One region of the Streptomyces sp. NPDC037301 genome, then DNA from elsewhere that is predicted to be linked to it. Evidence: riboswitches for the same ligand, from Rfam matches in the RefSeq annotation. Region 1 holds a riboswitch; each other region holds the start of a gene.

Region 1 (7,686 bases):
GGATGCTGCTGACCGCGGCCGCGCTTGCGACCTCCCGGATCCGACTGGGCACCCTGCTTACGCCGGTCCCCCGTTACCGTCCGCAGCAACTCGCCCGCCAAGTGGCCACCCTGGACCACCTCAGTGGCGGCCGGGTGGTCTTCGCCGCCGGCCTGGGCGGTCCGATCGAGGACGAATACCGCAGCTTCGGCGACACTGCCGAGCCACGCCTCCTCGCGCAGCGGCTGGACGAGGGACTGGAGTTGTTGAGGCGCTTCTGGTCCGGCGAGCCGGTGAACCACCACGGTCAACACTACGAGGTCCGGGACGTGACGATGCCGCCCGCCGGCGTGCAGCGGCCGGGTCCGCCAGTGTGGATCGGCGGGTTCTGGCCGCACCGTCCGCCCATGCGGCGGGCAGCGCGGTGGGACGGCGCGGCGCCACTCTTCGAGACGGCCCGGCATGGACATGTGCCCGATGTCGCGGAGGTACGGGAACTGGTCGGCTATGTACGCAAGCACCGTACAGCCGGGGCCGAGCACCCCTTCGAGTTCGTACTCGGCGGAGCCACGCCGCCGGACGCAGCGAAGGCCAAGGACGTGATCGGCCCACTGCACGACGCCGGCGCCACCTGGTGGGACGAGCGACAGGTCCAAACCTGCCCCGACCTGGACCGCCTGCCCCCCGTACTGCGCCGCATCGAGGCGGGGCCGCCGGTGGTCTGATCAGCCCTTCGAGGGTGTGCCGCGCGGTCACCATCCCCCTGGGGAATGGTGACCGCGCGGGTGGGGAAGTACGTGACGCCGATCATGCAGGTCGTGGGGAAATCCCTGACCGTCGACACCATCGCCCTCAGGAAAAGAACTTGGCCCAAATTGACGGGACTTGAAGAATGACAGCCATGCAGATTCGACAGGCATGGCCTGATGATGCTTCAGAGGTCGCTGGCGTCCACGTGCGCTCCTGGCAGGTGGCCTTTGCCGGTCTTGTTCCCCAGCACTACCTCGACGCCATGGACCCGAGCCGCCAAGAGTCCGAGTGGAAGACACGAATCGCGAAAACACGGTGGCCATCGTCGGGAGTACTGGTAGCTGAAACCGAGGCCGGGATCGTCGGATTCGCAAGTTTCGGCCCGTCTCAGGACACCCCTGTCATCGCGGAAATCGGCACACTCTACGCGATGCCCGAGGTCTGGGGCACGGGAATCGGAAGGCAGTTGATGCTGGCCACGTTGGCGGCTCTCGGACAGGCCGACTACACGCAAGCCACCTTGTGGGTCCTGGAAGACAACGAACGCGCCCGGCGCTTCTACGAAGCCGCTGGCTGGGGCGCAGACGGCGCGGCCGTGGAGGACTCCACCGGCGGCGGATCTCTCAACAAGTTGCGCTACCGCTGCCCTCTTGGCTAGTCCGCTCCCCGTTTGTCCGTCCACGGAGCCCGGAAGCGGCGTGGTCACGAGTTGGAGTCGAACTCGCGGGTCCAATGCCGTTCAGCACGACGACGGACCCCCGGGTCGGGGTCGGGCCAGAGCATCGGGCAGCGGACGCCCCGTTGACTGAACGAACCCCGGAGGTTCTGCAGTTCAGAGGGAAAGTGGTGTCCGCGGTCGCTACGTTGACCGGTCGTGACGAACGATGCGCCCGAGCGGGATCTGGCCGCCTTGGTGGTTCCTCGGTGGGGTCGGCTGGTGGAGACCGGCGACCGGTACGAGCCCTATCGGCTCCTCGACCCCGACGGTACAAGCGTGGAAGCGGTCGCGGTCTACTTTCAGGAGCCGCTGGCGGCCGGCAGGGCTCCGTCGACGGTTCGAATGGATCTGCTGCGGTGGTGGCGGTTCCTGCAGGCAGTGGGGGTCCCCTGGGGCCGGGCGACCCGGGTCGAGGCCCGGGACTTCAGCCGCTGGATTCGGGTGACGGTCAAGCCGAGCAAGGGCTCGACTCCGAAGCGCCGGTCGGTACAGAGCGGGACCGCCCTGAACCCCGTGACCGGCAAGCCAACGGCTGGGCCCGGCTACGCCCCGACCACCGTCGCACACAGCGAGACGGTGCTGCTCCCCATCATAATTTTCTGTACGTCCTGTACATTCTTTACAGATGCTTGCGCAGGTCCCCGTACAGCCCCGGAGGAAAGGCAACGCCATGCTGTTCCGCCCCACCGCCCGTTACGTGCTGCCCGAGTTCACCGAGCGCACGACCAACGGGACCCGCACCCTCGATCCGTACTCCAAGCTGCTCGCCGAACGGATCGTCTTCCTCGGCACCCCGGTCGACGACACCGCGGCCACCGATCTGATCGCCCAGTTCATGTATCTGGAACACGACGCCCCTGACCGGCCCATCTCGCTCTACATCAACTCCCCCGGCGGCTCGTTCGGTGCCATGTCCGCGGTCTACGACACGATGCAGTACCTCACCTGCGAGGTGGAGACCTACTGCCTCGGCCAGGCCGGTTCCTGCGCGTCCGCACTGCTCGCCGCAGGCGCTCCCGGCCGGCGGCACGCACTGCCCGGCGCCAGGGTCGTCGTGCAGCAGCCCGGGCTCACCGAGCCGGTTCAGGGCCAGCCTTCCGATCTGGAGATCGAGGCACAGGAATTGGAACGGGTCCGCGAGATGATCACCACACTGTTGGCCCGTCACACGGGCCGCAGCGCAGAGCAGATCGCCACCGACATCGAGCGCGACCTCATCCTCGACGCGGCGGGCGCCAAGGCGTACGGTCTGGTGGACCACATCATGGAGACCCGGAAGTCGTCACTCCCGCCGCACAGCGCGAGGTGAACGCCCGATGCAGCCACCGGAGTTGCCGCCGCTCCCCGCACTGACGCGCGCGGAGGGGGAGTTCATCGACTGCTACCTCGAAGTCCTGGACCAACTGGGCCGGATCAACCCGGCACGCGGCAGCGACACCTACGGCGCACTGCGCGCCGCACAGGCACTGGCCTCACGGGCGGGCGCGCTGCGGGATGCCCTCGCATTGATGCATGAGCGCGGCGAGGCGCAGATCCACGCCGCCACCTTGGCGCGGGCGCTGCGCGTACTGGACGGGGAACGGCGGGCCGGACGCGTCACCGTACCCCCCGCTCAGACGAGTTGAGCAGCCCACTTCGTCTCCCACCCCGGCCGGCTCCGGCCAACTCCCCCTGCCCTCACCTCCGACGGGGTTTGCTCAACTCACTCCGTCCCCGACTCCGACGGACTTCGCTCAACTCCCCTGCGCGACACGCCCGGCAGGCACATCAAAATTCCTAGCTCGTTCGGCGTAGGGATTCCCCCTCACGGGCGATATCTCAACTTGCGTTTTCTGCGAGAACAGTGATCGGAATCCCTCCCTCCATCCCTGGTGCGAGACCGGTCCGAGTGACCTGCACGGTCTTCGAAATCACCAGCCCCACCCAAACGGGCCATTCGTGAGGAGACTCACATATCGTCGCTTTCACTCGGAAATCCGGCAGTCGGTGCGTCAAGATCCCTGGGACGACAAGCCCCCGCCACCGCGACGGGGCGGTCCGGGCGGACGCCGAGTCCTGCCGCCGTCCGGATGCCTGGTCGACAGAAGTGGATCGGCAGGAGTGGAGGACCCGAGCACAACGGGTCGACCGGAACACCGGTCGACCCTCGGGGTGAAGCCGCCGAGCGCGGCCGGGCAACTTCGCCAGCCCGAACCCGACAGGTCATCCTTCACAGGCGGCTGACGAAGGGTTGCGCATGGCTGCGCAGGTTCATGTCCCGTCTCTGCTCGCCCGGGCCGGCACGGCCTCGGTTCTGACACTGGCCGCCGTCGGCGGCACCATGCTTGCCCCGGGCGCCACGCCCCAAGCCCAGGCAGCGGCACTCTCGATGAAGGCACTCAACATCGCCGCGTCGAAGAAGGGATCGCCGTACGGGTGGGGGGCCACCGGCCCCAACCGCTTCGACTGCTCGGGTCTGACGGTCTATTCGTTCAAAAAGGCGGGCAAGAAGCTCCCCCGCACGGCCCAGCAGCAGTACAACAAGACCCGCCATATCTCGGCCTCGCACAGGCAACGCGGCGATCTGGTCTTCTTCCATTACGGCCGCAGCATCTACCACGTGGGGATCTACGCCGGTAAGGGCAGGATCTGGCACTCGCCGAGGACCGGCGCGGTGGTCCGGCTGGAGAAGATCTGGACGAAGAGCGTCTATTACGGGCGGGTCCGCTGATGCCTGTCCGGCGCATCAGGCCCGCGCCCCCGGCCGTGATCCACCGGACAGGCCCGGGTCTCCGCCGCTGACCCGCTCGTTCCTCAGTGCAGCAGGGAGCCGGACACCAGCACCAGCCCCAGACCGGTGAGCGCCGCGCCGCTGCCGCCCTCGATGGCGCGGGCGGTACGCGGCCGGCGCAGCCACCGGCCCAGCCGGTCCACCAGGAGGGCCACGGCGGGAAACCAGATCAGCGCAAGCAGCACCACGATCATTGCGAGCAACAAGGTCCTCGGGAGCGGCGGCTGCCCGTCGGGAACGAACTGCGGCAGCAGACTCAGGAAGAGCACCGGCGCCTTGGGATTCAGGGCGTTGGTGAGGAAGCCCTGGCGCAGTGCGCGTACCGTTCCCTGCCCTGCTGGTTCGCCCTCGGCCTCGCCCGCCCTGCCCGTGGTGCGGCGCCGAGCCGCGTACAGGGCACTGATGCCGAGACAGAGGACGTAGGCCCCGCCGAGCAGCTGAACGGTGCGGAACAGTACGGGCAGCGTCACCAGCACAGCGGCAAGCCCGGCGACGGCCAGCGCGGTGTGCACGAGGAGTCCACCGGCAACACCGAGCGCGCTCGCCACCCCCGCTGACCGGGAGGCGAGCGCGTTGCGTACGACGACGGTGAAGTCCGCGCCCGGCAGCGCGACCATTCCAGCGGCGACCCCGGTGAAGGCGATCAATTGTGCGTCCATGGGTCCACCCTGGCCCGGCAGAGCCTTTAGCGTGTACTTGCAATCTTCTGGGTCTGCCAAAAGGAACGCTTAATGTACGACCCGACACGGCTCGCGGCGCTGGTGGCGGTCGCGGAAGCCGGATCGATCACCCGGGCCGCCGCCCGACTCGGCTACACTGCGCCCGCGCTCTCCCAGCAGATCGCCAAGCTGGAGCGGGAGGCGGGCGCTGCACTGCTGGTGCGCCACCGCCGAGGGGCCCGCCTCACGGCCGCCGGTGAACTGCTGGTCGGACGCGCACGGCGGATCCTCGACGAGATGGACCTGGCCCGCCACGAACTGGCCCGTCTCTCCGGACTCTCCGGCGGACGCCTCCGGGTCGGCACGTTCACCACCGCGGGCATCCATCTGTTGCCGCCGGTGCTGAGCGCCTTCCGTCGCGCCCACCCGGATGTGGAACTGGCGGTCACCGAGTACGAGCCGCCGGACGGGGTCGCGGCGGTGGCCGCGGGCGAGGCCGATCTTGCGCTGACCCATGTGTACGAGCCGGCTGCCGCAGCGGCCTGGCCCTCCGGGGTATTCGCCGAACCGCTGCTGGTCGAGGAACTGGTCCTGATCACGGCGGTCGGGCAGATGCTGTCCGAAGGCACCGGGAGACTGCCGGTGACAGAACTTGCGGGGCGGCCGCTGATCAGCAGTGCGCCGACGCATCCACCGCGCCGCGGGGTGGAGCAGGCGTTGGCCGAAGCAGGGGCGACGCCCGCCGTGGTCTGCGAGTCGCCCGGCTACGCGCTGGTGTGTGCGCTGGTCAGCGCGGGCATCGGAATGGCGGTCGTACCGGAGATGGTTGCCGCGATGTCGTCGACGCCGTTGTCCGTGCGGCGGCTGGAGCCCGCTTCGTTCCGGCGGACGATCTCGATGGTGCACCGCGGCGACCGGGCGAGCGCCGCGGCGGCAACACTCCAGGCACTGTTGCGCAGTGGGTTCGGGCGGGCGGCCTCGGCGCAGCGGCCGGGCGGCGAGGGCGGGTGATCACGCGATCGGGAGACGGGGAGGCGGCGGATCGAAGGGTCGGTCAGCTCTGCACGGGGATGCTCCACGGGAGCGCGATCCAGACCGTCTTGCCGCCGTCGGCAGTGGGGGTGACGGTGAGCCGGCCCCCGCACTCCTTGGCCAGACAGCGAATGATCACCATGCCGCGTCCGTTGTCCTGCTGAACGGCGGCGGGCAGCCGCCGAGGCCAGCGCGGGTGACTGTCCGTCACACCCAGATGCAGCTGTTCCTCCCGCTCCAGCCTCAGGTCCACGGTGAAGGTGGGCGACTGGCCGAAGGTGTGCTGGACGGCGTTGGTCACGAGTTCCGAGACGATCAGTCGGATACTGTCGGCGAACTCCGTGTCGATGGCCAGACCCCATTCGGTCAGCACCCTTGCCACATATCTCCGGGCCGACGAGACCGAGACCGGATCGCTCGGCAGAGTGACGCTTGCTTCCTGGTGGTCTGCCATGGCGAGCCGTCCCTTTCCCACTTGGACCGACCCGCGACCGGTCCCGGTTGTGCTTCGCGCCAGATTGCCACTGATGCTGCCCTCTGTGACGGCGATCCACCAAGATATGCATATATCTGTCGCTCAATGCGGTGAACTCTGCCACGCAAGACCGTATGCGGGCGTCACACTGTCCGCTCGGCAGAAGAGGGAGGGAGGCCGCAGATGCAGCACGGCCCTGCGGTGAGGCGCCGCAAGCTCGGGGAGGAGCTCCGGAGCCTGCGCCATGCGTCCGGACTGACGAGCCGGGACGCCGCGCGAATGCTCGGCTGGCACCAGTCGAAGGTGAGCCGGATCGAGACCGGTGTCAGTGGGGTGCGGCCGGTCGATGTGACCCGGCTGCTGGACGCGTACGGCGTGGACGACACGCAGCTGCGGACGCTCCTGGCGGCGCTGGCGGGTTCGGCGGGCGGTGGCGGGACCGGGTGGTGGCATGCCTATCGCGGTCTGATCCCGCCGCAGTACCGCGACTTCATCAGTCTGGAGTCCCAGGCGCGGACCGCGCGGACCCTGGAGACCTCGGTGGTACCGGGTCTCCTGCAGACGGCCGACTACGCACGTGCGGTGACCCGGGCCTCGCTGGACGGACTACCCGCCGGCCAGCTGGACTCGCTGGTGGAGGTGCGGCTCGCCCGGCAGGGGGTGCTGCGGACCGATCCGCCGCTGCGACTGAGCGCGGTGCTCGACGAGGCGGTGCTCCGGCGCGAGGTCGGTGGGCGCCGGGTGATGAGAGACCAGCTGCGCCATCTGACTCGCGTGGCTCAACTACCCCATGTAGAGCTTCAGTTGCTGCCGTTCTCGGTCGGTGGTTATGCCGGCCTCACCGGCCCTTTCGTTATCTTCTCATTTCCGAACACTTCTGATCTGGACGTGGTAGTTCTCGACCATTTGACGAGTAGCCTCTATCTGGAGCGGAAAGAAGACCTTGAGGCGTACAGCTCGGCCTTCCGCACGATGCAGGCGCACGCGCTGTCGCCGGAGCACTCGTTGGACCTCATCGCCGCGATCGACCGCGACGGTGGGTGACCCCGGACTGCCCGAGGGGGGCTCATGTCGGATTGCCTCGCACAACACGAGTTACGGTGGCAGCGCAGCAGCCGTAGCACGGGTATGAACAACTGCGTGGAGGCCGCGCCGTTCACAGACGGGCGGCTGGCCGTGCGGGACTCCAAGGATGTGTCCAGGCCACCGCTGCGGTTCTCCGCGGCGGCCTGGACATCTTTCGTCTCCGGCCTGCACCGGGGTTCGGTCAGCTGACAGGAGCGGTCCGCCGTACGATCGCCAC
Region 2 (7,686 bases), on a different contig from region 1:
GGTCCGGCCATCTCCCTGCTCGCCGAGACGGGGACCGCACTCCGCCCGGCCCGCCCTGTCGGGCCGTCGGAGGGTGCATGTGTACGGCGCTCCGGCACCCCCGGAACCGCGGGCGGAAGGCGGCCACCGTGGACTGATGTCTCAAGCCTCCCCGCGGTCCGGGAGCCGTGCCAGTTCGCCGGACCGGGTGGAGGGAGACATGCGCGTCACGGCTGCGGGGGTGCGCTCAGACGAGGAGCTTCGTCTTCGCCCGCTGGTACTCCTCGTCCGTGATGGCTCCCCGGTCCTTCAGCTCGGCGAGTTTCGCCAGGTCGTCGACGTGGCCGCCCTTCTTCGGACCGCCCGCGTCGGAGGTGCCTGCGGCTTCCCGTACGTACGCCTTGAAGGCCGCTTCACGTTGCTGCACCTCCTTGATGTCCCGCGTCCCCATGGATTTGCCGCGCACGATCACGTACACGAGAACGCCGAGGTACGGCAGCAGCAGGGCCACGACCAGCCAGCCGGCCTTGCCCCAGCCGCCGAGGTCGTCGCTGCGGAAGATGTCCGAGATGACCTTGAAGAGCAGGAACAGCCACATGATCCAGAGGAAGAACCAGAGCATGGTCCAGAAGAGGTTGAGCAGGGGGTAATCGTCCACTGTCGGCTCCCCGATCACCGCGAGTTCATCGCGTCGACTGACTGAATGGTAAATCAGTCATATCACCAGATAACTACCCCCGCTCGTTGTCGTTCGGGGCCGTCCTCCGGGCGATCCTCCGGGGCGGGTGCGGAGTACCGTGGAAGTGTCGAGGGAGGCTCGGGCCTCCAGGAGGCGGGGTCGCCTCGTGTTCATGAAGCGGCGTGAGAAACGGCGTGGACAGCGGCGTGAGATGCGACGCGGAGAGCGGCGTGAGCGGCGGTGTGAGCAGGCGCACGCAGGGATGCTCGCGAGGGCGCATGCACACGGCAGATGAGTCCGCCCGGAGCCCGGTCGGGGCGATAGGCCGCGTCACCGTGCCGATTCCCGCCGATGGTCCGGGCGAAGTGCTGGTGGCCGTACGGGGTGGGTCGGAGGCCTACACCGCATGGTCGGCGACGTCGATCGACAGGGACGCACGCGTCGTTGTCGTCGACACGGTCTCGGCGCGGGGCGTGATCGTGGAACGACTGCCGTCCTGAGCCGAAGCAATGACGTCACCACGCCGAGCAGTGAGGTATCCGCGTCGAGCAGTGACGTAGGTACATCGAGCAGTCACGTACGGCAGGAGTCTTCCGATGTTCTTCTGGCACGTTCCCGCCCCCAACGAGGCGATGCTCATATCCGGTTCCAAGGGGCAGACGCTGGACACCCAGTTCCGGATCGTCACCGGACACGGCAGTTTCGTGCTCCCCGTGAAGCAGAAGGCGCGCATGCTCTCCCTGGCGCTGCGCGAGGCGGAGATCACCGAGGACTGCGTGACGCAGCAGGGCATCCGCCTCAACGTCCGGGCCGTCGCCGTCTTCAAGGTCGGCGACGACGCCGTGTCCATCGCCAACGCGGCGCGCCGCTTCCTGTCCGAGCAGGAGCAGATGGAGGAACTCGCCGGCCGGATCTTCGCCGGTCACCTGCGTTCCATCATCGGCGGGCTGACCGTTGAGCAGATCATCCGGGAACGGAACCGGGTCTCCCAGGAGGTCATCGCGGGCAGCCACGGCGAGATGGAGAAACTCGGCATCGTGGTGGACGCCCTCCAGATCCAGGAGATCGACGACGCCACCGGCTACATCAACAACCTCGCCGCCCCGCACGCCGCCGCGGTCGCCAGCCAGGCCCGGATCGCCGAGGCCAAGGCCGACCAGGAAGCCAGTCAGCGCGAGCAGCAGGCCGCCGCGCTCAAGGCGGAGTACGAACGTGACACCGCGATCAAGCGGGCCGGCTTCCTCGCCGAGACCGAGCAGTACAACGCCCGTGCCGCGCAGGCCGGACCGCTCGCCCAGGCCAGGGCCTCGCAGGAGGTCATCGAGGAGCAGACCGCGCTGGCCGAGCGGCAGGCCGCTCTCGCCGCGCAACGGCTCGAAGCGGAGGTCCGGCGTCCGGCGGATGCCGAGGCGTACCGTCAGCGCACTCTCGCGGAAGCGGCCCGTGACCGGGCGAAGTTCGAGGCCGACGGCAGCGCGTACACCGAACGGACCCTCGCCCAGGCGCAGGCCGACGCCAACAGCGTGCGTGCCACCTCGCTGCGCGACGGCAACCAGGAGCTCATCGCGGCCAACCGCATCGTGGAGAACCTGCCCGCCCTGGCCGACGCGGCCGCCCGCGGCATGTCGGGGGCCGACCTCACCGTTCTCAACGGCACCAATGGTGTCAATGAGATGGCGGCGGGCGTGGTCAGCCAGGGGCTGGCGATCCTCCACTCGCTGCAGCGCGGCGCGAACCCGATGAAGCCCCCGGCGGTCGACGGGAAGGCCACTCCTCGCATCACCGAGACGAACTGAGGGGGCGGGGGCCACGCTGTTCGGCGTCGCCACGCCGGGCGCTCGGACCGAGCGCCGAGTGGCCATGATTCGCCGAGTGGTCATTCGCGCGCCGGACATGCCGTAGAGTTGTGTTTACCGACGCGGGGTGGAGCAGCTCGGTAGCTCGCTGGGCTCATAACCCAGAGGTCGCAGGTTCAAATCCTGTCCCCGCTACTGAAGAATCAGGCCCGGCACGCATGCAGCGTGCCGGGCCTGATTCATTTCCGCGTCGCGTTCCGGGGCGTGGGACGGCCGGCCTGCGGGCCCGTGCAGGAGCAGGTCCGGGCGGTGTGAGCTGTACCACGTATGTACCCCCATTGGTCGACGAGGAGTCGCCGCACGGCTCCGTTCCGGCGAGCCTGGGGGTGGGGCGCGGTACCGTCCGCAGCCGCGCGCGTACCGGGCAGGAGACCACAGGTGTGGAAGCGGCTGAAGCGGCGCGGCAGACATGTCGAGGGTGGCACCCGTTCCCGGCGGTTCGTCCGCATGCTGCCCGCCCTGATGATCCTCGGCGGGCTGGCGTTCGATCTCCTCACCCCGCCGGTCTTCACCGCCATTCCGCTGTTCGTGGCGGCGCCGCTGATCGCCGCGCCGTTCTTCTCGCTGTCCAGCACCATCTGTACCGGCATTGCCGCGATGGTGGCCGTCACCGTGCTGCGGCTGTACAGCAACCCGTTGCCGTTGGTCGTGCCGTTGATCGAGCTGCTCACCCTGGCCACCGTCTCGGTCCTCGCGGTTGTGATCAACGCGGTCGTACGGCGCGGCAATGAGCAACTGGCCTCCGCGCGGGTCATCGCGGAGACCGCCATGCGGGCGGTGCTGCCGAAGCCGTCCGACCGGATCGGCGGGCTGCATGTGGCGGCGCGGTACGAAGCGGCGCAGGCGGACGAGTTCGTCGGCGGCGACCTGTTCGCCGTGGCGGACACCCCCCAGGGGGTGCGACTGGTGGTCGGGGACGTACGGGGGAAGGGGCTCGACGCCGTGGAGTCGGTGGCGGTGGTCATCGGGGCGTTCCGGGAGGCGGCCGAGCAGGAGCGTTCGCTGGAGGGCGTGGCGCAGCGGCTGGAGCGGGCGCTGGCGCGGGAGGGAGCGCGGGGCGGGCTGGACGCGGTCGAGGGGTTCATCACCGCCGTACTGGCCGAGATCCCGTCCGGGGTGTCCCGGGTACGGATCGTCAACCGCGGTCATCCCGAGCCGATCCTGCTGCACCCGGACGGGGCGGTGGAGGTGCTGGGGTCCACGGTGCCCGCGCTACCGCTCGGGATGGACCTGGGGGTGTGGCCCGACCGGGCGGACGAGTGGGATCTGCCGGCGGGGACGACCCTGCTCCTCTACACCGACGGTCTCTCCGAGGCGCGGAACGCCGATGGGGTCTTCTACGACCCGGCGGCCCGGCTGCGCGGGCGGATCTTTCCGGGGCCCGAGGAGCTGCTGTCCGCGCTGACCGATGACGTGCGGCTGCACACAGGCGGCGAGACGACCGACGACATGGCGCTGCTCGCGGCCGTACGTCCCGCGGAAGGGCAGCCGGACCGGCGCAGGACCGTGAAGATCGTGGGCCTGGAAACGATGTGACGGGTGGGGCGGGGGCTCCGCGTGGATCGGATGCTTCGTGCGGGCCGGATGCTTCGTGCCGGCCGGGTGCCTCGTGCGGGCCGGGTGTTTCGCGCGGTTTGGGTGCGCGGCCTTGGGTACGGGATGCCACCGTACGTAACCGATAGGCGTCGCTCCGCATAACATTTGACGCAACGTCAGAAACCGGGTAATGACTGAGGGGCGATCAACTCGTCCGATTCCACCCGGTTGTGTCCCGTAAAGTCCAGGCCAAAGACCTGAACGATCAGTGGGAACAGCTTGGAATCGGACCCGTGTGTCTATTAACGTTCGATAACGCAGCGCGGTCGTCCCAGCCGTCGTCAGTGGCGGCACCGTGCGCGAGCGCCGAATTCCGCAAGGGAACCGGGGAACCACCTACATGGGGTGAATCGGACACCTGTGTCTCGTGAGAGGCAGAGGGGCCCGTAGGAGACCTTCCTGCTCCGAACCCGTCAGCTAACCCGGTAGGCGAGAAGGAAGGAAAGGAGTGCGCCCCCGTGGCGTCCAACAAGCCTGCCCCCGAGGCCCCCTCTCGGTTCAACCCCGAGTTCAGTTCCGACTTCGGCGCCGACTTCGGAACCGATTTCGGCTCCGACTACGGAACCGCCGGGACGGGAACGGCGTTCGGCGGCGACTTCGCCGGTGAGTTCGGCAGCGATTTCCGCGCCGACGGCAACGCTGAGCCCGACAGAAGCTGGGACGAGTGGAACCCCACCGAGGAGTCCGTCCGCCCCGTACGCGGCAAGCACCGCATCGCCAAGCAGCGCAACGGACTTGCCCGTAGCTCCACGGTGCTCGGGGTCGGTGTCATCGCGGCAGTCGGCGCGAGCGGCATGGCCACCGCGCAGAGCAAGCCGCCGGTCTCCATCTCCCTTCCCGACTCCATCTCGGACAACCTCCCCGACGCCAAGTCCCTTCCCGGCGTGGGCTCCCTGTTCTCCGGTGAGTCCGAGGCCGACAAGGCCGAGGCCGCCGCCGCTGCCGCCCCGCTCACCACCGCCGGCCTCACCGCCGCCGAGGCCGAGCAGGGCACGATGGACGCGGGCGAGGCACTCCGCGCCCGCATCCTCCAGCAGGCCGAGCAGCAGCGGGACGCCGCCGACGCCGAGGCCAAGGCGGCGCAGGAGAAGGCGGCCGCGGAGAAGGCCGCCGCCGAGGCCAAGAAGCAGCAGGACGCGGCCGAGGCCAAGGCCGCCGCCGAGAAGAAGAAGGCGGAGGAGGAAGCCAAGGCGAAGGCCGAGGCCCTGCGGCTCGCCAAGCTCGCCGCCAGCTACGCCATCCCGACCTCCTCGTACACGATCACCTCGACCTTCGGCCAGGCCGGCCCGATGTGGTCCTCCGGCCACCACACCGGCCTCGACTTCGCGGCGCAGGCCGGCACCCCGATCAAGGCCGTACACGGCGGCACCATCAAGTCGGCAGGCTATTCCGGTTCGTACGGCTACCGCACGGTGCTGGAGCTCGACGACGGTACGGAGCTGTGGTTCTGCCACCAGTCCTCGATCGGCGTCAGCGTCGGCCAGAAGGTCACCACCGGTGAGACCATCGGCCGGGTCGGCGCGACCGGCAATGTCACGGGCGCGCACCTCCACCTGGAGGTCCACACCCCCGACGGTACGGGCATCGACCCGATGGCCTGGCTGCGCGACAAGGGCCTCAACCCCTGATCCGCCGGCCGCCTCCCGGCCTTCGTGATCCGAGCCGGTTCGCAGGCCGTTGAACCCCGGCAGTCCTGACGCTCACCCCCCGACGTCAGGGCTGCCGGTCTGCCGGAATAGCGGACCCGCCGGAGTCCGTTGATCGAGATATGACTTCTCTTCGTAAGCTGGGCCCTTCCGACCTCCAGGTCTTCCCGCTCGCCCTGGGTGGCAACGTCTTCGGCTGGACCGCCGACGAGGCGCAGTCGTTCGCCGTGCTGGACGCCTACGCCGCGGCGGGCGGCAACTTCGTCGACACCGCCGACGCCTACACCGCCTGGATCCCGGGCAACGAGGGCGGCGAGTCGGAGACCGTCATCGGCAAGTGGCTCGCGGCACGCTCCAACCGTTCCGACATCGTCGTCGCCACCAAGGTCGGCGCCCACCCCTCGTACAAGGGGCTCTCCGCCGCGAACATCAAGGCCGCGGCCGAGGAGTCGCTGCGCCGGCTCGGTACCGACCACATCGATCTGTACTACACGCACTTCGACGACGAGACCGTCCCGGTCGAGGAGATCATCACCGCCCTCGATCGGCTGGTGAAGGAGGGCAAGGTCCGGGAGATCGGCGCCTCCAACATCAGCCCCGAGCGGCTCCAGGCGTCCCTGGACTTCTCGGAGCGCGAGGGGCTGGCCCGTTATGTCGCCCTGCAGCCGCACTACAACCTGGTCTCCCGCGACACGTACGAGGGTGAGCTCCAGGACACGGCCGCCCGGGCCGGGCTCGCCGCCGTCCCGTACTTCGCCCTGGCCTCCGGTTTCCTCACCGGCAAGTACCGTCCGGGTGCTTCGGTGGAGAGTGCGCGGGCCGAGAAGGCCGGTCAGTACCTGGAGTCGGAGCGGGGGCAGAAGGTCCTGGCGGCACTCGACAAGGTCGCCCAGGAGCGCGACGCGGAGATCGCGACCGTCGCGCTTGCGTGGCTCGCGTCCCGGCCGACCGTCGCCGCGCCGATCGCCTCGGCCCGTACGGTCGAGCAGCTGCCCGCGCTGGTGGCCGTCGCCGACCTCTCGCTGACCGAGCAGGAACTGGCGGACCTCACCGAGGCATCCGCCTGACGGGGGCGGCTGTTCACGGATGCGGAGCGGGGCGCTCCTGGGGCATCCGTGCGATGCGGAGCGGGGCGTCGCCCACGGACGGCCCTACTGCGGTGGCGGTGGCCGGTTCGGGTTCAGAGGCTGGTGCGGTTGTAGCCGTAGCCGCCGTGCTGCGTGCGCTGCGGCGGCGGGGGCGGGTAGGCGTACGGAGCTGCCGGCAGGTGGTGGGGGCGCAGGCGGCCCGTCGCCTGCGCCGCGTATGTCAGGGCGGGAGCGGCCACGTCCCTGCGCTGCCAGAGGTGGTGCAACAGCTCCAGCTCGCGCTCGGCGAAGTCCGGGCCCACCGCGCCGCGGCGGGCCTGCCGACGTAGCGATGCCAGTGATGTCGCGAACGATTCGTACTCGGCCACGGCGCGGGCGGCAGCCCTGCCATGAGCCTTGGCCTGTGCTTCGGCGTGTGCTTTGACCTGGGCCGATGGTCCGCGCCTGGGCGACGCGTGCTGCCCCGGCGACGCGAATCCCGGTCCGTGTCCCGGCCCGTACGGGGGCGTGTATGCCGGTCCGTACGGTGGGGCGGACCCCGGTCCGTATGGGCTTGCCCAGTTCTCCCGGGCTGCGAGGGTGTGCCGGTGGCGTGCCACGTCGCGTGCCATGCCGCGGGCCCGCATCGAGGAGAGGGCGAGCGGTTCGGCGGGGGTCAGCCAGCCGGCCGCCGCATAGGCGGGCAGCTCGGCCGAGAGCGTACGCAGCTCCCGCTGGCGCGACCAGATCGCCAGCCAGGTCACCAGGCCGAAGACCGGGACCATGAACACCCCGTACACGGCATAGAAGCCGTACGGGCCCAATGACGCCGACCCGTTCCACAGGGCGTGCATGCCCATGGC
Region 3 (7,686 bases), on a different contig from region 1:
CATGTGGTGGTCGTGGTGATGGAGAACCACGCCTACACCCAGGTGATCGGCGCCTCCGGCGCCCCGTACATCAACAACACTCTCAAGGCGGGTGGCGCCGACCTCACCCAGTCCTTCGGGCTGACCCACCCCAGCGAGCCGAACTATTACATGCTGTTCTCCGGCTCCAACCAGGGCCGCAGCGATGACAGTTGCGTGGGCGTCGGTTCCCTGTCCGCGCCCAATCTCGCCTCCGAGCTGATCGCCGCCGGAAAGACCTGGGCCAGCTACAACGAGACGCTGCCCAGCCAGGGTTCGACCGTCTGCAGCAGCGGTGACTACGCCCAGAAGCACAACCCCTGGTTCGGTTTCTCCAATGTGCCGACCAGCACGGCGAGGACCATGACGCAGTTCCCGGCCGACTTCACCGCCCTGCCGAAGGTCTCGTTCGTCGTGCCGAACCTGTGCAACGACATGCACGACTGCTCGGTGTCCACCGGTGACACGTGGATAAAGAACAGGCTTGGCGCCTATGCCGACTGGGCCAAGACCCACAACAGCCTCTTGGTCGTCACGTTCGACGAGGACAACAAGCTGTCGGGGAACCGCATCCCCACCGTCCTCTACGGTCAGCACGTCACCCCCGGCAGCTCCAGCGCTGCCACCTACAACCACTACAACGTGCTCCGCACCCTGGAGGACCTGGCCGGCCTGACGACGCACGCCGGCAACGCGGCCTCGGCGTCCGACATCTCCGGCATCTGGAACTGACATCTGTGTATCTCGCAGACTCCCGCACCGCCGAAGCCGCCGCCCCGGGCACCCGTCCGGGGCGGCGGCCGGCCGCGGTACCCGGCACTGTCATCGTCGACACCCGCACCTGGGCGATCGACGACAACCTGGAGACGTACACCGTCACCAAGGACGGCACACCCTACCGCGCCTCGGACATCAACATCTGGGGTGTCACGTTCGCCGACGACACCCGCTTCTACGCCACCCTGGCGACCCACGGCCGGACCTACCTCGTCCGGGGCGACGTCACCGCCCGCACTCTCACCACCCTGCACGGGAACGTCGAATGCCCTTCGCTCTCGCCGGACGGCACCCGCATCGCCTACAAGAAGCGCGTCCCGGGAGCCTCGCCCGACGCCCCGTGGCGGCTGTATGTGCTCGATCTGCGCCGCATGTCGCAGACCGCGACCGCCGAGCAGCGCACCATCGACGACCAGGCGGTGTGGGCGGACGACTCCACTCTCGTCTACGCCCTCCCCGGCGACTACGGCTCGGACCTGTGGACCGTCCCGGCCGACGGCACCGGTGCGGCCCGTCGGCTGATGACCTCCGCCGTCGCCCCGGCCTGTCCGGGGTGACGGCTCGGCGGGCCGGGCAGAGCGCGGGATACGGGTCGCGAGTCCCGGCCATCCGGTCAGGGCTGTGCGTCCTCCGGAATACTGACGAGCCAGCGGGTCTCCCGGCGGGGCCGCAGATACAGCGCCCAGTAGAGCGTGGCGACCGCCGTGATCCCGCCGGTCCACAGCAGGTACTCGGTCTCCTGCTGGGTCAGGATGTACGCGAGCACGGCGATGAGCAGTACGGGAATCGCAGGCCACAGGGGCATGCGCCAGGCCGGTGCCTCGCGGTGCGTGCCGCGGCGGCAGAGCAGTGCGGCGACCGCGACCAGCAGGTACATGCCGGTGACGGAGACGCCGGTGACGCCGTACAGGGTGTCGAGGTTGACGAAGCAGAGCGCCGCGCCGGGGACGCCGACGACCAGTGTCGCCACCCACGGGGAGCCGAAGCGGCCGAGTCGGGACAGGGCGTTGTTGATCGGCTCGGGCCACGCCTTGTCACGGGCGGAGGCGAACAGGACCCGTGAGTTCTGGATGACCATGACGATGCCCGCGTTGATGATCGCGAGGGCCACGCAGAGGCTGACGAACGTACCGACGGCCGAGTTCGACCAGGCGGCGACCATGGTGTTGAGGTCGCCCGAGGTCAGGGCCTCGAGGTCCGGGGCGCCCAGCGTGATGGCGATGACCGGGACGAGAATGACCGCGGTGGAGATGGCGAGGGTGGCGAGCACGGTGCGGGCCACGTTGCGCCGCGGGTTCTCCAGTTCCTCCGAGAGGTAGACGGCCGTGGAGAAGCCCTGGGTGATGAAGAGAGCGATCGCGAGCCCGGAGACCACCATCATCGCGGTGACGGTGGAGGTCGTGCTGCCCGACGAGGCGACCGACCCGTGCACCAGCGCGGAGGCCCCGCGCTCGGAGTGCGCGAAGCCGAGAACGGCGACGACGCCCGCCGCGATCACTTCGAGGACGAGGAAGATCCCGGTGATCCACGCGTTGGCGCGCAGGTCCAGGAGACCGGCGAGGGTGGCGAGGACCATGACGCCGGCGCCCGCGGCGGGAGCCGGAATGTGCACGACGGGAGCGAGATAGTCGGCCGTCCCCATGGCGATGACTGGGGGCACGATCATCACGACCAGCAGGGAGAGCACGAAGACGAGCCACCCGGCCAGCCGTCCCGCCATGGTCGACACCATGGCGTACTCACCTCCCGCGCTCGGTATGAGGGTGCCCAGCTCCGAGTAACAGAAGGCGACCGCAATACAGAGCAGCGAGCCGATGGCGATCGTGAGGGCGGTGTACGTGCCCAGGCTGGAGAACAGGTCGGGTACGACCACGAAGAGTGTCGAAGCGGGCGTCACGCAGGAGAGCGTGAGCAGCGTCCCGCCCACGACGCCGATGGAACGCTTGAGCTTCTGTGGAGTGGGGCCGGTCGCGGGGGCGAGCGCCTGGGGAGCGCTGAGCGTTTCGGTCATCGTGCGATTCCGATCAAAAGGTGCGGTGTCTGAGCGCGGGAGCGGTATCGCCTCCAGACGAGGACGTGGTGAGTGGTTTCGTCGCTCCCAGCGCGACATGCAATCCTGACGAGTTCCGCAGGTCAAGAGGTGTTCACCTTCGGAATTCGTTGTTTCAGCGAGCAGATCTGACGATTTGACGTTAAGAGTTCGTCATTTTATGGGGATTGGCGGGTGCGGGAACCGCAGCAGGATCCGGTGCAAAGTTTCGCCCATTCCAGATTCCGGAAGGGGGCGGGCGCCCCGGAGCGCCGCGATGCGCGCATGGCCGCGGGTCGCGCGTCCACGGTCTTGATGCCAGCCTGGAGACATGGCTTGGGCGTCATGGACGACTCGCGGTGTTTTCTCCGGGCGTGGCGGCGTGCTCACGGACGAGGTCGGCGTCCTGTCCGGAGACCTGACCGTTCACACGACCTGGGCCGATGACACAGCCCAGGTCACTGTGCAGTACACGGGTGCGATCGACTGGTTCACCATGTCGGGCAGCCCGGTTCCGTGCTGCTCGGAGGACGACAGCCGGCGCCTTCACGAGGCGGTGGTGGAGTCCGTCCGGGAGGGAGCGGGGGCCACGGTTCCGAGCCCTCCGCCACAGAAGCCGGAGCAGCCGACGGAGAGCGCCCAGGAGTGAGGCCTGCGTCGGCGGGCGCGCGCCGGGCGCTGCGGTCCGGATCACCGGGTGGCAGCCCGGTTCAGGCGGTGTGACGGTCCGTGGCGACGGCGAAGGGCTCGCGCCTGCTCCGGCAGGAGGCTGCTGATCTCATACGGGCGTTGGCTCACCCTCCATCTCTTCCGCCAACAGATCGGACGTATAACGGGTTTCCTGGGTGGAACAGATGGCACCCGCAGCCCGCTCGGACACCAGTACAGACGTTGTCCGGCGGTTGAACCGCCCCGCCGGCCGCGCATGAGACCCGGCCGGCGAGCAGGGCACGACTTCGGCTCACAACCTGGTGCGCGCCGACCCTCAAGTCCCGGATCGCTAGGATCTCTTGCGTGAGAAGAGCATTCAGCGGCTGGACAGAGCAAGCGTTCGAGCTGCTTCTGCAGTTGGAGGGCATGCCTTCGCAAGAAGCTCGCGAGAAGCACAGAAAGGACCGGGAGCGTCTCGTACGGCAGCCCATGATCGCGTTGCTGAACGATGTGGCCGACGCGGACCAGGCCTACGAAGACTTCTCCGTCTGGGGGTTCCGCAAGGACCCGTGGTGGTGGCAGCACCAAGTGGCGGCGATCCGGATCGCACGCAACGTCGAGATCGGTCTCCGCTTCGACCTCGACGGGCTCCGGATCAAGGGCGGCTGGACCTACCCGGACCCGGGGCAGGTGCCGTTGTTCCGTACGGCCGTTGCCGCGCAGGGCAGTGGCCCCGGGCTGGTGCGCGCCGTCGAGGCGCTGGGGGCACAGGGGTACGAGATCACCGGCGACACCATGAAGCGCATGCCACGCGGCCATGACGCCGGTCATCCCCGTGCCGACCTGCTCCGGTACCGCTCGGTCTCCGCTGCCCGTCCCCTCGGCGGGGACTGCGCACAGCACACGTCGGCGTTGGTCGACGCCGTGCTCCGAGCGGCGGAGGAGTTGGAACCCCTGCTCTCCTGGCTCGCCGGCCATGTGACCGTTCCCGGTTCCCGCCGGCGCGCCGTCTAGCGTCGCCTCCGCATGCTGTCCACGTGGGTGAGAGTCCGAAAGGCGGTCCCTGACCGGTGGGTGCGGTCCCTTCCGAGGGGCCTGTTCGGCCCCTCGCCACCCGTCGGTACTGAACGGCCATCGGCGCCGCTGTGCGTCAGTAGGCCCCGAACACGTTGTCGATGGAGCCGTACTTGTCGGCGGCGTAGTTGCACGCTGCGGTGATGTTGGCGATCGGGTCGTAGCTGTCCATCGACGTACCGGGCACGTGGTAGGCACGGAACGTCGGGTCGATGATCTGGAGGAGGCCCTTGGACGGCGTGCCCTTGACGGCGTTCGAGTCCCAGTTGTTGATGGCCAGAGGATTACCGGAGGACTCGCGCATGACGTTGCGGTGGATTCCGTCGTAGCTGCCGGGAATTCTGTGCTTGGCCATGACGGCCAGCGACTCCTTGATCCAGCCGTCCAGATCGTTCGTGTACGTCGCAGGCTTCGCGGCCGGTGCGGCAGTGGTGGAAGTCTTGGACTCGGCCTGGGCACCGATTGTCAGCTTCATGCCCGGGCGAATCCCTGCGGGGTTGTCGCCGACGATCTCTCGATTGTCCTCGTACAGCTTCTTCCAGCCACCGCTGAGCGAATGCTCCCGCGCGATCTTGGAAAGGGTATCGCCCGCGATCACAAAATAGACGGTGGGCGCTTCCTTCTGCGCGGTCTTTTCCTTGACGGAGGCGACGGTCGACGCCGCAGCCTTTTCGGCGGTGGCGGACTGCGCCGGCGCGGCCGAGGCGAAGCCGGCACCGACCAGCGGAAGCACGAGAGCGGCTCCGCCCGTGGCCGCGACGATGAGACCGCGGGTCAGCGAAGTGGACTTACGACGACGGTGGTTACCCGTTGCAGGCATAGCGAATTCCTCTCCGTCGCCTACGAGGTGAGCTGTCGGGTTCGGACTGGAGATGTCTGGTCGCACGCAAATGCGGCTTCACCCCGAGCCGTTCCGGATACCGGATCGGCGGCCTACCTGGGTCCCCCGCTCCTGCCATACATGAGTGGTCGGATTGCCGGACGGCGGCAGGATTCGGCGTTCCGTCCGGATTGACGGTGACCGTAGACGAGAAACACCGAAAGGAACAAGGGTCTATTTCTGGATCACAATTCATTTGCAAGATCGAACCGCGGATTTGGCAGTAATCCACCTCACACTGCGAAGCCAAATTTCCCTGCGCAGAAGGGAACCGGGTAGCGCGCCACGGCGCCTTGAACTCTGAACGTGACTCACACCACGGGGTCCCCAAAAGGCGCAATTCGGGCAATATTCAAAGGTTGCAACTCTCTCCAAATGCCTCTTTCATTAACCAAGGGATCACCTCTAAGCAAATCGCCCATACTGGAGCATTTAAATACGATCCGGATGCCTCTCGGGCCGATCGCACCCGACAGGGCTCCATGGCCTCCGGGCGAAGCGGCCCGCGGGCCGCTCGTCGCACTCCCCCACACGACATCGAGGCTTTGCCTTTCGCCCTCCGGGTAGATATCGTTTTCAACGGCTCTGTTGTCTCCGATAGAGGTGGACGTTGCGCATCTGAGGTTCGCGATCATCGCGCCGTACGGCTCCAGCCGTACGCCCGTCACGCGGTAGCAGTGTTCAGTCCTGCCCGTGACCCCGCGTGGATGCGACCTCGGTGCATGAGCCGTCCCTCGATCTTTCGGACCGCCGCACCTCCCTCTCGGTTCGGTCGCTGCGTGGTGCTCGCATACGAAGCCCCCATTCACCGCGCTTGCGACTGCGAGGATCACCATGGCGACACCCACCGCCCCCAACGCCTCTCTCACCTGCTCCGCCCTGTCCTTCCAGTGGCCGGACGGCACGACCGTCTTCGACGGGCTCTCCCTCAGCATCGGCCGCGGCCGCACCGGTCTCGTCGGGACCAACGGCGCGGGCAAGTCGACACTGCTGCGACTGCTGGCCGGCCAACTGCGCCCGTCCCAGGGCTCGGTGACCGTCGGTGGCAGCCTCGCCCACCTCCCTCAGAACATCACCCTCGACACGGGGCTGCGTGTGGACGAGGCCCTGGGCATCGCCGGACGGCGCAATGCGCTGCGCGCCATCGAAGCCGGGGATGTGGACGAGAAACACTTCGAGACGATCGGCGACGACTGGGACGTCGAGGAACGAGCCCTCGCGACACTGGGGTCACTCGGACTCGGCGATGTCGAACTGGACCGCACCGTGGGCCAGTTGTCCGGCGGGGAGACCGTCCTGCTGCGCCTGGCCGCACTGCTGCTGGAGCATCCCGACGTTCTCCTGCTGGACGAACCGACCAACAACCTCGACGTGTTCGCTCGCCACAGGCTCTACGAGGCCGTCGACTCCTGGCGCTCCGGTGTCCTCGTCGTGGTGAGCCACGACCTCGAACTGCTGGAGCGCGTGGACCGCATCGCCGAACTGCGCTCCGGATCCGTGAACTGGTACGGAGGCGGCTGGTCCGCCTACGAAGAAGCCCTGGCCACCGAACAGGAAGCCGCCGGGCGGATGTTGCGGGCCGCCGAGGCCGACGTACGCCGGCAGAAGCGCGAGCTGGAGGAGACCCACGTGAAGCTGGCGCGCCGCCAGCGGCACGGCAGGAAGATCGAGGCCGAGCGACGGCTCCCGAAGATCCTCGCCGGCGCGCGGAAGCGGTCCGCGCAGGAGTCGGCGGGCAAGCTTCGCGGCCTCCAGGAGGAGCGGCTGAGTGAGGCGCGCGAGCGCCGCGAAGAGGCCGCGGACGCGATCCGTAACGACGCCGAGATCCGGGTGAGCCTTCCCCACACCGCCGTTCCCACCGGACGCGCCGTGCTGAGCCTGCACGAACTGCGTCCCCGGTTCGGCCGGCTGCACGAGGGCAACCTCCATGTACACGGGCCCGAACGGATCGCGCTCGTCGGGCGCAACGGCGCCGGCAAGACGACACTGCTGCGCACCCTCACCGGCGAGCTGGCTCCGCTGTCCGGCGAGGCCAGGACGTTCGTACCGCTGCGGTTCCTTCCACAGCGGCTGGATGTGCTGGACGAGGAGCTGAGCGTCGCGGCGAACGTCGCCCGCATGGCTCCCGGGGTCGCCGACAACCACATCCGCTCCCAGCTCGCGCGCTTCCTGTTCCAGGGGAAACGCGCGGATCAGCCGGCGGGCACCCTCTCGGGCGGGGAACGCTTCCGTGCCGCGCTCGCGGCGACGATGCTCG
Region 4 (7,686 bases), on a different contig from region 1:
TGCATGCGTGCTGATCTCGCTGGTGGTGCCTTGTTTCAACGAGGAAGAGATCCTCGAACGCTTCCATGAACGCGTCACGGACGAAATGACCAGGCTGGGTCATGAATTCCAGCTGGTCTACGTCGACGACGGCAGCGCGGACCGGACCCTGGCGATCCTTCAGGAGCTGGCCGCCGCCGACCCGCGGGCCCGCTATGTCTCCTTCAGCCGAAACTTCGGCAAGGAGGCCGCCATGCTGGCCGGCCTCCAGCACGCCGAGGGCGACGCGGTCGTCATCATGGACGCCGACCTCCAGCACCCGCCGGAGCTCGTGGGCCGGATGCTCCAGGAGTACGAGGACGGCTACGACCAGGTGATCGCCCGCCGCACCCGCAAGGGCGACCGCGTCACCCGCACCGTCAGCGCACGCGCCTACTACTGGCTGATCAACCGCCTGGTGGACGTGGAACTGGTCGACGGCGTCGGCGACTTCAGGCTGCTGTCCCGCCGCACCGTCGACGCCGTACTGGAACTCACCGAATACAACCGGTTCTCCAAAGGCCTTTTCGCCTGGGTGGGATTCCGTACCACGACCTTCAGTTACGAGAATGCCGTCCGCGAGCAGGGCCGTTCCGCCTGGACCTTCGGAAAGCTTCTCAATTACGGTCTCGACGGGCTTCTCTCCTTCAACAACAAGCCACTGCGCGCAGCGCTTTATCTGGGCATGCTGCTGCTGTCCGTCGCCTTCGCCTACGCAGCGTGGATCGTCGGCGTCGCGCTGGTGAGAGGGGTCGACACCCCCGGCTATGTCACCCTGCTCGTCGTGGTCACCGCCCTTGCCGGGGTCCAGATGGTGATGGTCGGGGTGGTCGGTGAGTACGTCGGCCGTATTTACTACGAGGTGAAGCGACGCCCGCACTTCCTGGTGAAGGCCACGAACACCCAAGCGGCGCCGCAGTCGATACGGGAGCCCCAGGAGTTCGCACGCCGATGACGGTCAAGGCACAGATGGCCCGGTTCGCCCTCGTGGGAGTCGTGAACACCGGCACGTACTACGGCTGCTACCTCGTCCTGCTGACCTGGCTGCCGTACATCGCCGCCCATGTGGTCGCTTTTGCGCTGAGCATGACCGGCTCCTTCTTCCTGAACTCCTACTTCACCTATCGGACCCGCCCGACCTGGCGGAAGTTCCTGCTCTTCCCGCTCACCAACGCCGCCAACTTCGTCATCACGACCGGCGGTGTCTATCTGCTGGTCGACCTCGCCGGGTTCAGCAGCCGGTACGCGCCGCTGATCGCGGCCGCGGCGGCCATCCCGATCACATTCGCCGTCTCGCGCACGATCATGCTGCGCCCGGACAGCAAGGTCCCTGCGGCCGAACGCGTGTCCTGAGCGCCGCCGGGCACCCCTGAGCGGGCCCACATCCCCAACTCCTTCCGAATCGTTGGTCGAACCAGTGGCCCCAACCACATCCACTGCCTAACATCGATCACCGCAAGGTCTTGTGCACTGATGCACAAACTCTCCCCGGGAGGTTCCTTTGCACCGCCGCCGTCGCACCGCGCTCACCGTCTCCGCCGCCCTGCTCGCCGGAGCCCCACTCCTGACCGCCTGCGGCGGCCAGGCCCACCCGGGCGCCGCGGCCCTCGTGGGCGGGGACCGGATCGAGGTGTCCACGCTGCAGGGCCAGGTGGCGGCCGTACGCGAGGCCCAGCGCGATTCGAAGGACGCGTCCCAGCTCATCGACAAGTCCGGGCAGCTCAGCCGGGCCAAGCTGCACGGCATGATCTTCGACCGGGTCCTGGACCGGGCCGCGCAGGACGCGGGCGTGACCGTCAGCCGCAACGAGATCCAGCAGATGCGGAAGGCGGCGGCCGCCCAGTCCGGCGGAGAGGCGCAGCTGCGGATGGCGATGCTCCAGCAGAGCTGGGTCGCCCCCGGCCAGATCGATGCCGTCCTGCGCGAGCAGGTCCAGCTGACGAAGCTGGCCCAGGCGCTCGGCGCCGACCTGCAGCAGCCCGAGGGGCAGAAGGCCGTCGGCGATGCGCTCAGCAAGGCGTCGAAGGCACTGAAGGTCGACGTCAATCCGCGCTACGGCGCCTGGGACAACAAGCAGACCCAGCTCGCCAACTACAAGGCTCCCTGGATCACCCAGGTCACCAAGCCCGCGGAGACGGGCGACGGGTCCGGCGCCTAGACCGTGGAAAACGGCGGCCGGACCGACCGAGGTAGATTCGAACGGTGAACGCTGAAGACCCCGGCCGCATCGTCCTGCTCACCGCCAGCCACCGTGTCGCGCCGGGACTGCTGTCCTGGCCCGCCTGGCAGACGCTGCACGCCGCCGACCGGGTGCTCTGCGCCGAGCCGGACCACCCGCAGCTGCCGTATCTGCGCGAGGCGGGCGTCGGCGTCGAGCATTCCGCGCCCACCGCGCAGGAGCTCGTCGACGCCTGTGCGGGCGGCCGGAGCGTCGTCGTTCTCACGGGCGGCGAGGGCAGCCAGCCGCTGACCGATGGGCTGGCCCGGCTCGCCGGTTCGGGCCGGGTGCAGATGCCGGACCTGGAGTTGCTGCCCGGTTCGTACGATCTGCCGGGCGCCCGGCTCCTCGATCTGGTCCAGGTCATGGACCGGATCCGGATCGAATGCCCCTGGACCTCGCAGAAGACCCACAAGGGCCTCGCCAAGTACGCCATCGAGGAGGCGTACGAACTCGTCGAGGCGATCGAGGACGGCGACCGCGACGAGCTGCGCGAGGAGCTCGGGGACGTACTCCTGCAGGTCGTCTTCCACGCCCGGATCGCCGAGGAGGCCGAGGACGAGCCGTTCTCCGTCGACGACGTGGCCGCGACCCTCGTCGAGAAGCTGATCCACCGCCACCCGCACGTCTTCGGCGACGAGACCGCCGAGACCCCTCAGGACGTGCACGCCCACTGGCTGCGGACCAAGGCCATCGAGAAGCAGCGCGACTCGGTCACCGACGGAGTCCCGCTCGGCCAGCCCGGACTGGCGCTCGCGGCGAAACTGGCCGGCCGGGTCCGTACCGCAGGGCTCGATGTGGCGCTCCCCACGGGCGACGGCATCGGTTACGAGCTCCTCGCCCTCGCCGTACACGCCGAACAGGACGGCGTCGACCCCGAAGCCGCACTGCGGGCCGCGGGCCGCGCCTACCGGGACGCCATCCGGGCGGCGGAGGGCAACGGATAACGTCGGGGGGTGAACCACAGCCCCGCCGACCGCCCAGCCGATCACCCCGCCTGCCCCGCCGGCGCCCCCGAACTCTTCACCTGGGAGTTCGCCACCGACCCGTACCCGGCCTACGCCTGGCTGCGCGAGCACAGTCCCGTACACCGGACCGCGCTGCCCAGCGGTGTCGAGGCCTGGCTCGTGACCCGGTACACCGACGCCCGGCAGGCGCTCGCCGACACCCGGCTCTCCAAGAACCCGGCGCACCACGCCGAGCCGGCGCACGCCAAGGGGAAGACGGGCATCCCGGGCGAGCGCAAGGCGGAGCTGATGACGCATCTGCTGAACATCGACCCGCCCGACCACACCCGGCTGCGCCGCCTCGTCTCCAAGGCGTTCACTCCGCGCCGGGTCGCCGAGTTCGCGCCGCGGGTGCAGGAACTGACGGACCGCCTCATCGACCGCTTCATCGCGGAGGGGAAGGCGGACCTCATCCACGACTTCGCGTTCCCGCTGCCCATCTACGCGATCTGCGATCTGCTCGGCGTCCCGCGCGAGGACCAGGACGACTTCCGGGACTGGGCGGGCATGATGATCCGCCACGGCGGCGGCCCGCGCGGCGGGGTGGCCAGGTCGGTGAAGAAGATGCGCGGCTATCTCGCCGAACTGATCCACCGCAAGCGGGAGAACCCGGGGGACGACCTGATCTCGGGGCTGATCCGGGCCAGCGACCACGGCGAGCACCTCACCGAGAACGAGGCCGCGGCCATGGCCTTCATCCTGCTCTTCGCCGGGTTCGAGACGACGGTCAACCTCATCGGCAACGGGGTGTACGCACTGCTGCGCAACCCCGCACAGCGCGAGCGGCTGCAGCACTCCCTCGACACGGGGGAGAGCAATCTGCTGGAGACCGGGATCGAGGAACTGCTGCGATACGACGGCCCGGTGGAGCTGGCGACCTGGCGGTTCGCCACCGAGCCGCTGACGCTCGGCGGACAGGACATCGCGGCCGGCGACCCCGTACTCGTCGTACTCGCCGCAGCCGACCGCGACCCGGAGCGCTTCGAGGACCCCGACACGCTCGACCTCGCACGGCGTGACAATCAGCACCTCGGATACGGGCACGGCATCCACTACTGCCTGGGAGCACCGCTCGCCCGACTGGAGGGACAGGCCGCGCTCGCGACGCTTCTGAGGCGCCTTCCGGATCTGCGGCTTGCGGTGGAACCTACCGATTTGCGGTGGCGTGGCGGGCTCATCATGCGTGGACTGCGCACTCTGCCCGTGGAGTTCGCGCCGGGGTCCGCCCCCGGCATGAAGTGACGATCCGTCAACTCTGTGACTTTCACGTGATCTGTGCTGCATCGACTTGTGACACACGTTCGAGTCCCGCTAGGTTCACCGTTCGACTCACCAGTCACTCGTCAGTCACACGGAAGGCAACCCCATGGGCTCCGCGAACGGCAGACACCGTCGCCCTCGTCAGGCACCCGCCATCGTCGTCGCCGCGGGCGTGACCGGATCGGCCATCGCCATCCCGCTGCTCGGCGCGTCCGGTGCGCACGCGGCCGACGCCACGACCTGGGACCGGGTGGCCGAGTGCGAGAGCGGCGGCATGTGGAGCGCCGACCTCGGCAACGGCTTCTATGGCGGTCTGCAGTTCTCGCAGGAGACCTGGAAGGCGTACGGCGGCGAGACGTACGCCCCGCGTGCCGACCTCGCCAGCCGCGCGCAGCAGATAGCCGTGGCCCAGAAGGTCCTGGACGACAAGGGCCCGCAGGCGTGGCCCAGCTGTGCGGTCATCTCCGGCCTCGCGGTGGACGGGACGCTGCCGGGTGTCGACCCGGGGTCCGCACCCTCCTCCGAGCCGACACAGAGCGCGGAGCCGGCTGACGGTGCGTCGGCGGCCCCGTCCGATGACGCCGCGCCGTCGGGCAGGGCCTCGGACGGTACGGGCGGCTCGAAGGGCTCGAGCGCCGCCGACAAGTCGGCCGACAAGGCCAGGACGTCCGCGAAGCCTCCGGCCACCGCGCCGGCCACTCCGTCCTCCGGGGTGCCCGATTCGTCCGGCTCATCCGGTTCATCCGATTCGTCCGACGGTGTCGGTGGCAAGCACCGCGGCGCGCCGGCCCCCGAAGGGAGCCGGGATGCGTACGGCGTTGACCGCGAGTCGGGCCGCCACGCCTCCCGCGGTGACGCCGACGCGCGCGACGCGGGCGCTTCGGTCGCCGACGGTACGTACACCGTGCACCCCGGCGACAACCTCTGGGCGATTGCTGACGCACAGAAGGTTTCCGGTGGCTGGCCCGCACTCTACGAGGCCAACAAGGATGCCGTCGGCTCCGACCCGGACCTCATCCTCCCTGGCCAGAGCCTCGATCTCGATGTGAAGGCCGAGTGAGGTCGGTCTGAAAATCGGTTAAAAAGGCCTCAAAAACTGGGGTAGTTCAGAGACCTATGTCCGCTTATGTGTAAGTGAGACATGGGTCTCTTTGCGTCAACTGGCGTGTCGCGTCCGGGTAACCCTTCTGCACCGCCCCCACCTGCGAAAACGACGGTTCCTCAGATGCAAGTAGGGGAAGATTGTCCGATGTGTCCGTCTTTGAATGTGAGGGTTGCGTATGTTTACGGTCGGAACCGCTCGCACCGCGGGCCCCGTCGACCGTCACGCCGAATCCTGCCGTCGGTCGAAGGGAACAGACGCGTAAAGCGCCGTAGGCAGGAGCGGGGGACCCAGGTAAGCGCCGGGCCCGATCGTCGAAAGACGCATCAGGACCGGCTTGGGGTGAAGTCGCGTGCTAGGACGTGCGACCGGGCAACTCACTTGGCCCGAACCCGACAGCTCACCTCGTAGGCGTCGGTGAGGAGAAGTTCCATGCTGCTTTCCAGCAAGGGCAAGCACCGCCGCCCGTCCAAGGCCGTCCGTATCGCCACGCTCGCCGGTGTCGCCGGTACCGCTGTCGCCGTACCGCTGATGGGCGCGACCGGCGCCTCCGCCGCCTCTGTCGCCACCTGGGACGCCGTCGCCCAGTGCGAGTCCGGTGGCAACTGGTCCATCAATACCGGTAACGGCTACTACGGCGGTCTGCAGTTCTCGCAGTCCAGCTGGGCCGCCGCCGGTGGTACGCAGTACGCCTCCCGTGCCGACCTGGCCACCAAGGCTCAGCAGATCGCCACCGCCGAGAAGCTCCTCGACATGCAGGGGCCGGGTGCCTGGGGCTGCGCCGGTGCCGGCAACCTGACCAACGACGGTGTCGACCCGGGCGTCGACACCGGCTCCTCCTCGAACTCCACCTCCAGCTCCAACGCCACCGAGCAGAAGAGCACCCCGGCCGCGCCGAAGCGGCAGGCCCAGCCGGAGAAGACCGAGCGCACCGAGGCCCCGGCCGCCTCCCGTTCGGACCGCTCCGCCGCCCCGCAGGCCGAGAAGACCGTCACCACCCCGACCGGCGAGAAGGTCAAGAAGGGCGACGGCGAGTACAAGGTCGCCTCCGGCGACTCCCTGAGCAAGATCGCCGCCGACCACAAGGTCAAGGGCGGCTGGCAGCAGCTGTTCGAGCTGAACAAGGACATCGTCAAGGACGCCGACCTGATCTACCCGGGTCAGCAGCTCCACCTGACGAAGTAGTTCAGGCTCACTCCCCCCGAGCACCCCGGCCCGGCGCGCAATCCCCCGTACGCGCCGGGCCGGGGTTTCTGCGTGACGCGGCACCTCTGTCCGATACGCCGCCTCCACGTGTGGTGCGTCACCCCTGTACAGAGGGAGCCCCGTGTGCCGCACAGGGGGTGTTGGCTATGGGTGATCGTTCAACTGTTGTAGTTGCTGATCAGTAAAATTCTGACCGTTTGCCCGGCAATGCTCGCTCTTGGGTCCTTTTTCGTCCCAGGGGACGGGCGGTCGTCCGACTGAGCGGGCCGGGCCGGTTAGGCTCTTGTCGCAAGGCCAAAGTGACCCTGCACAACCAGTGTCATATCCCAGAAGGAGATGCCTCGTGCCGTCCATCGACGTCGTCGTAGCCCGGGAAATCCTCGACTCCCGGGGGAACCCCACGGTCGAGGTCGAGGTTGGCCTCGACGACGGCAGCACGGGTCGTGCTGCCGTGCCGTCCGGCGCCTCCACCGGTGCGTTCGAGGCCATTGAGCTTCGCGACGGTGACCCCAACCGTTACCAGGGCAAGGGCGTCGAGAAGGCCGTCCTCGCCGTGATCGAGCAGATCGGCCCGGAGCTCGTCGGCTACGACGCGACCGAGCAGCGGCTGATCGACCAGGCGATGTTCGACCTGGACGCCACCGAGAACAAGGGTTCGCTCGGCGCCAACGCCATCCTCGGCGTCTCGCTGGCCGTCGCCCACGCCGCCTCCGAGGCCTCGGACCTGCCGCTGTTCCGCTACCTCGGTGGTCCGAACGCGCACCTGCTGCCCGTTCCGATGATGAACATCCTCAACGGTGGGTCGCACGCCGACTCCAACGTGGACATCCAGGAGTTCATGATCGCCCCGATCGGCGCGGAGTCCTTCTCCGAGG

The links. Region 1 has a riboswitch for cyclic di-AMP ahead of ACZ7IB_RS23640 (C40 family peptidase). Riboswitches for the same ligand answer to the same signal wherever they lie in the genome.
Region 2: another riboswitch for cyclic di-AMP. It lies ahead of ACZ7IB_RS23440 (M23 family metallopeptidase); the one in region 1 lies ahead of ACZ7IB_RS23640 (C40 family peptidase).
Region 3: another riboswitch for cyclic di-AMP. It lies ahead of ACZ7IB_RS14610 (transglycosylase SLT domain-containing protein); the one in region 1 lies ahead of ACZ7IB_RS23640 (C40 family peptidase).
Region 4: another riboswitch for cyclic di-AMP. It lies ahead of ACZ7IB_RS28530 (transglycosylase family protein); the one in region 1 lies ahead of ACZ7IB_RS23640 (C40 family peptidase).

The regions. Positions count from the first base shown of each region.
Region 1 is NZ_JBVJWD010000015.1:29,465-37,150, forward strand. It holds gene ACZ7IB_RS23620 (LLM class flavin-dependent oxidoreductase) at 1-704, shown strand, start outside; gene ACZ7IB_RS23625 (GNAT family N-acetyltransferase) at 881-1,387, shown strand; gene ACZ7IB_RS23630 (ATP-dependent Clp protease proteolytic subunit) at 2,121-2,756, shown strand; gene ACZ7IB_RS23635 (hypothetical protein) at 2,764-3,072, shown strand; cyclic di-AMP (ydaO/yuaA leader) riboswitch at 3,508-3,680, shown strand; gene ACZ7IB_RS23640 (C40 family peptidase) at 3,684-4,157, shown strand; gene ACZ7IB_RS23645 (LysE family translocator) at 4,241-4,876, opposite strand; gene ACZ7IB_RS23650 (LysR family transcriptional regulator) at 4,949-5,887, shown strand; gene ACZ7IB_RS23655 (ATP-binding protein) at 5,931-6,362, opposite strand; gene ACZ7IB_RS23660 (helix-turn-helix domain-containing protein) at 6,567-7,427, shown strand; gene ACZ7IB_RS23665 (DUF397 domain-containing protein) at 7,452-7,658, shown strand; gene ACZ7IB_RS23670 (8-amino-7-oxononanoate synthase) at 7,651-7,686, opposite strand, start outside.
Region 2 is NZ_JBVJWD010000014.1:189,797-197,482, forward strand. It holds gene ACZ7IB_RS23415 (SHOCT domain-containing protein) at 227-637, opposite strand; gene ACZ7IB_RS23420 (hypothetical protein) at 937-1,158, shown strand; gene ACZ7IB_RS23425 (SPFH domain-containing protein) at 1,255-2,454, shown strand; tRNA gene ACZ7IB_RS23430 (tRNA-Met) at 2,576-2,649, shown strand; gene ACZ7IB_RS23435 (PP2C family protein-serine/threonine phosphatase) at 2,893-4,050, shown strand; cyclic di-AMP (ydaO/yuaA leader) riboswitch at 4,405-4,557, shown strand; gene ACZ7IB_RS23440 (M23 family metallopeptidase) at 4,569-5,738, shown strand; gene ACZ7IB_RS23445 (aldo/keto reductase) at 5,879-6,823, shown strand; gene ACZ7IB_RS23450 (PrsW family intramembrane metalloprotease) at 6,937-7,686, opposite strand, start outside.
Region 3 is NZ_JBVJWD010000007.1:184,974-192,659, forward strand. It holds gene ACZ7IB_RS14585 (alkaline phosphatase family protein) at 1-750, shown strand, start outside; partial or broken gene ACZ7IB_RS14590 (TolB family protein) at 837-1,352, shown strand; gene ACZ7IB_RS14595 (APC family permease) at 1,409-2,806, opposite strand; gene ACZ7IB_RS14600 (hypothetical protein) at 3,156-3,473, shown strand; gene ACZ7IB_RS14605 (DUF2461 family protein) at 3,839-4,489, shown strand; gene ACZ7IB_RS14610 (transglycosylase SLT domain-containing protein) at 4,626-5,369, opposite strand; cyclic di-AMP (ydaO/yuaA leader) riboswitch at 5,374-5,558, opposite strand; gene ACZ7IB_RS14615 (ABC-F family ATP-binding cassette domain-containing protein) at 6,264-7,686, shown strand, end outside.
Region 4 is NZ_JBVJWD010000020.1:104,812-112,497, reverse strand. It holds gene ACZ7IB_RS28560 (glycosyltransferase family 2 protein) at 8-973, shown strand; gene ACZ7IB_RS28555 (GtrA family protein) at 970-1,371, shown strand; gene ACZ7IB_RS28550 (SurA N-terminal domain-containing protein) at 1,520-2,176, shown strand; gene ACZ7IB_RS28545 (nucleoside triphosphate pyrophosphohydrolase) at 2,221-3,183, shown strand; gene ACZ7IB_RS28540 (cytochrome P450 family protein) at 3,193-4,485, shown strand; gene ACZ7IB_RS28535 (transglycosylase family protein) at 4,610-5,563, shown strand; cyclic di-AMP (ydaO/yuaA leader) riboswitch at 5,863-6,034, shown strand; gene ACZ7IB_RS28530 (transglycosylase family protein) at 6,038-6,790, shown strand; gene eno (phosphopyruvate hydratase) at 7,155-7,686, shown strand, end outside.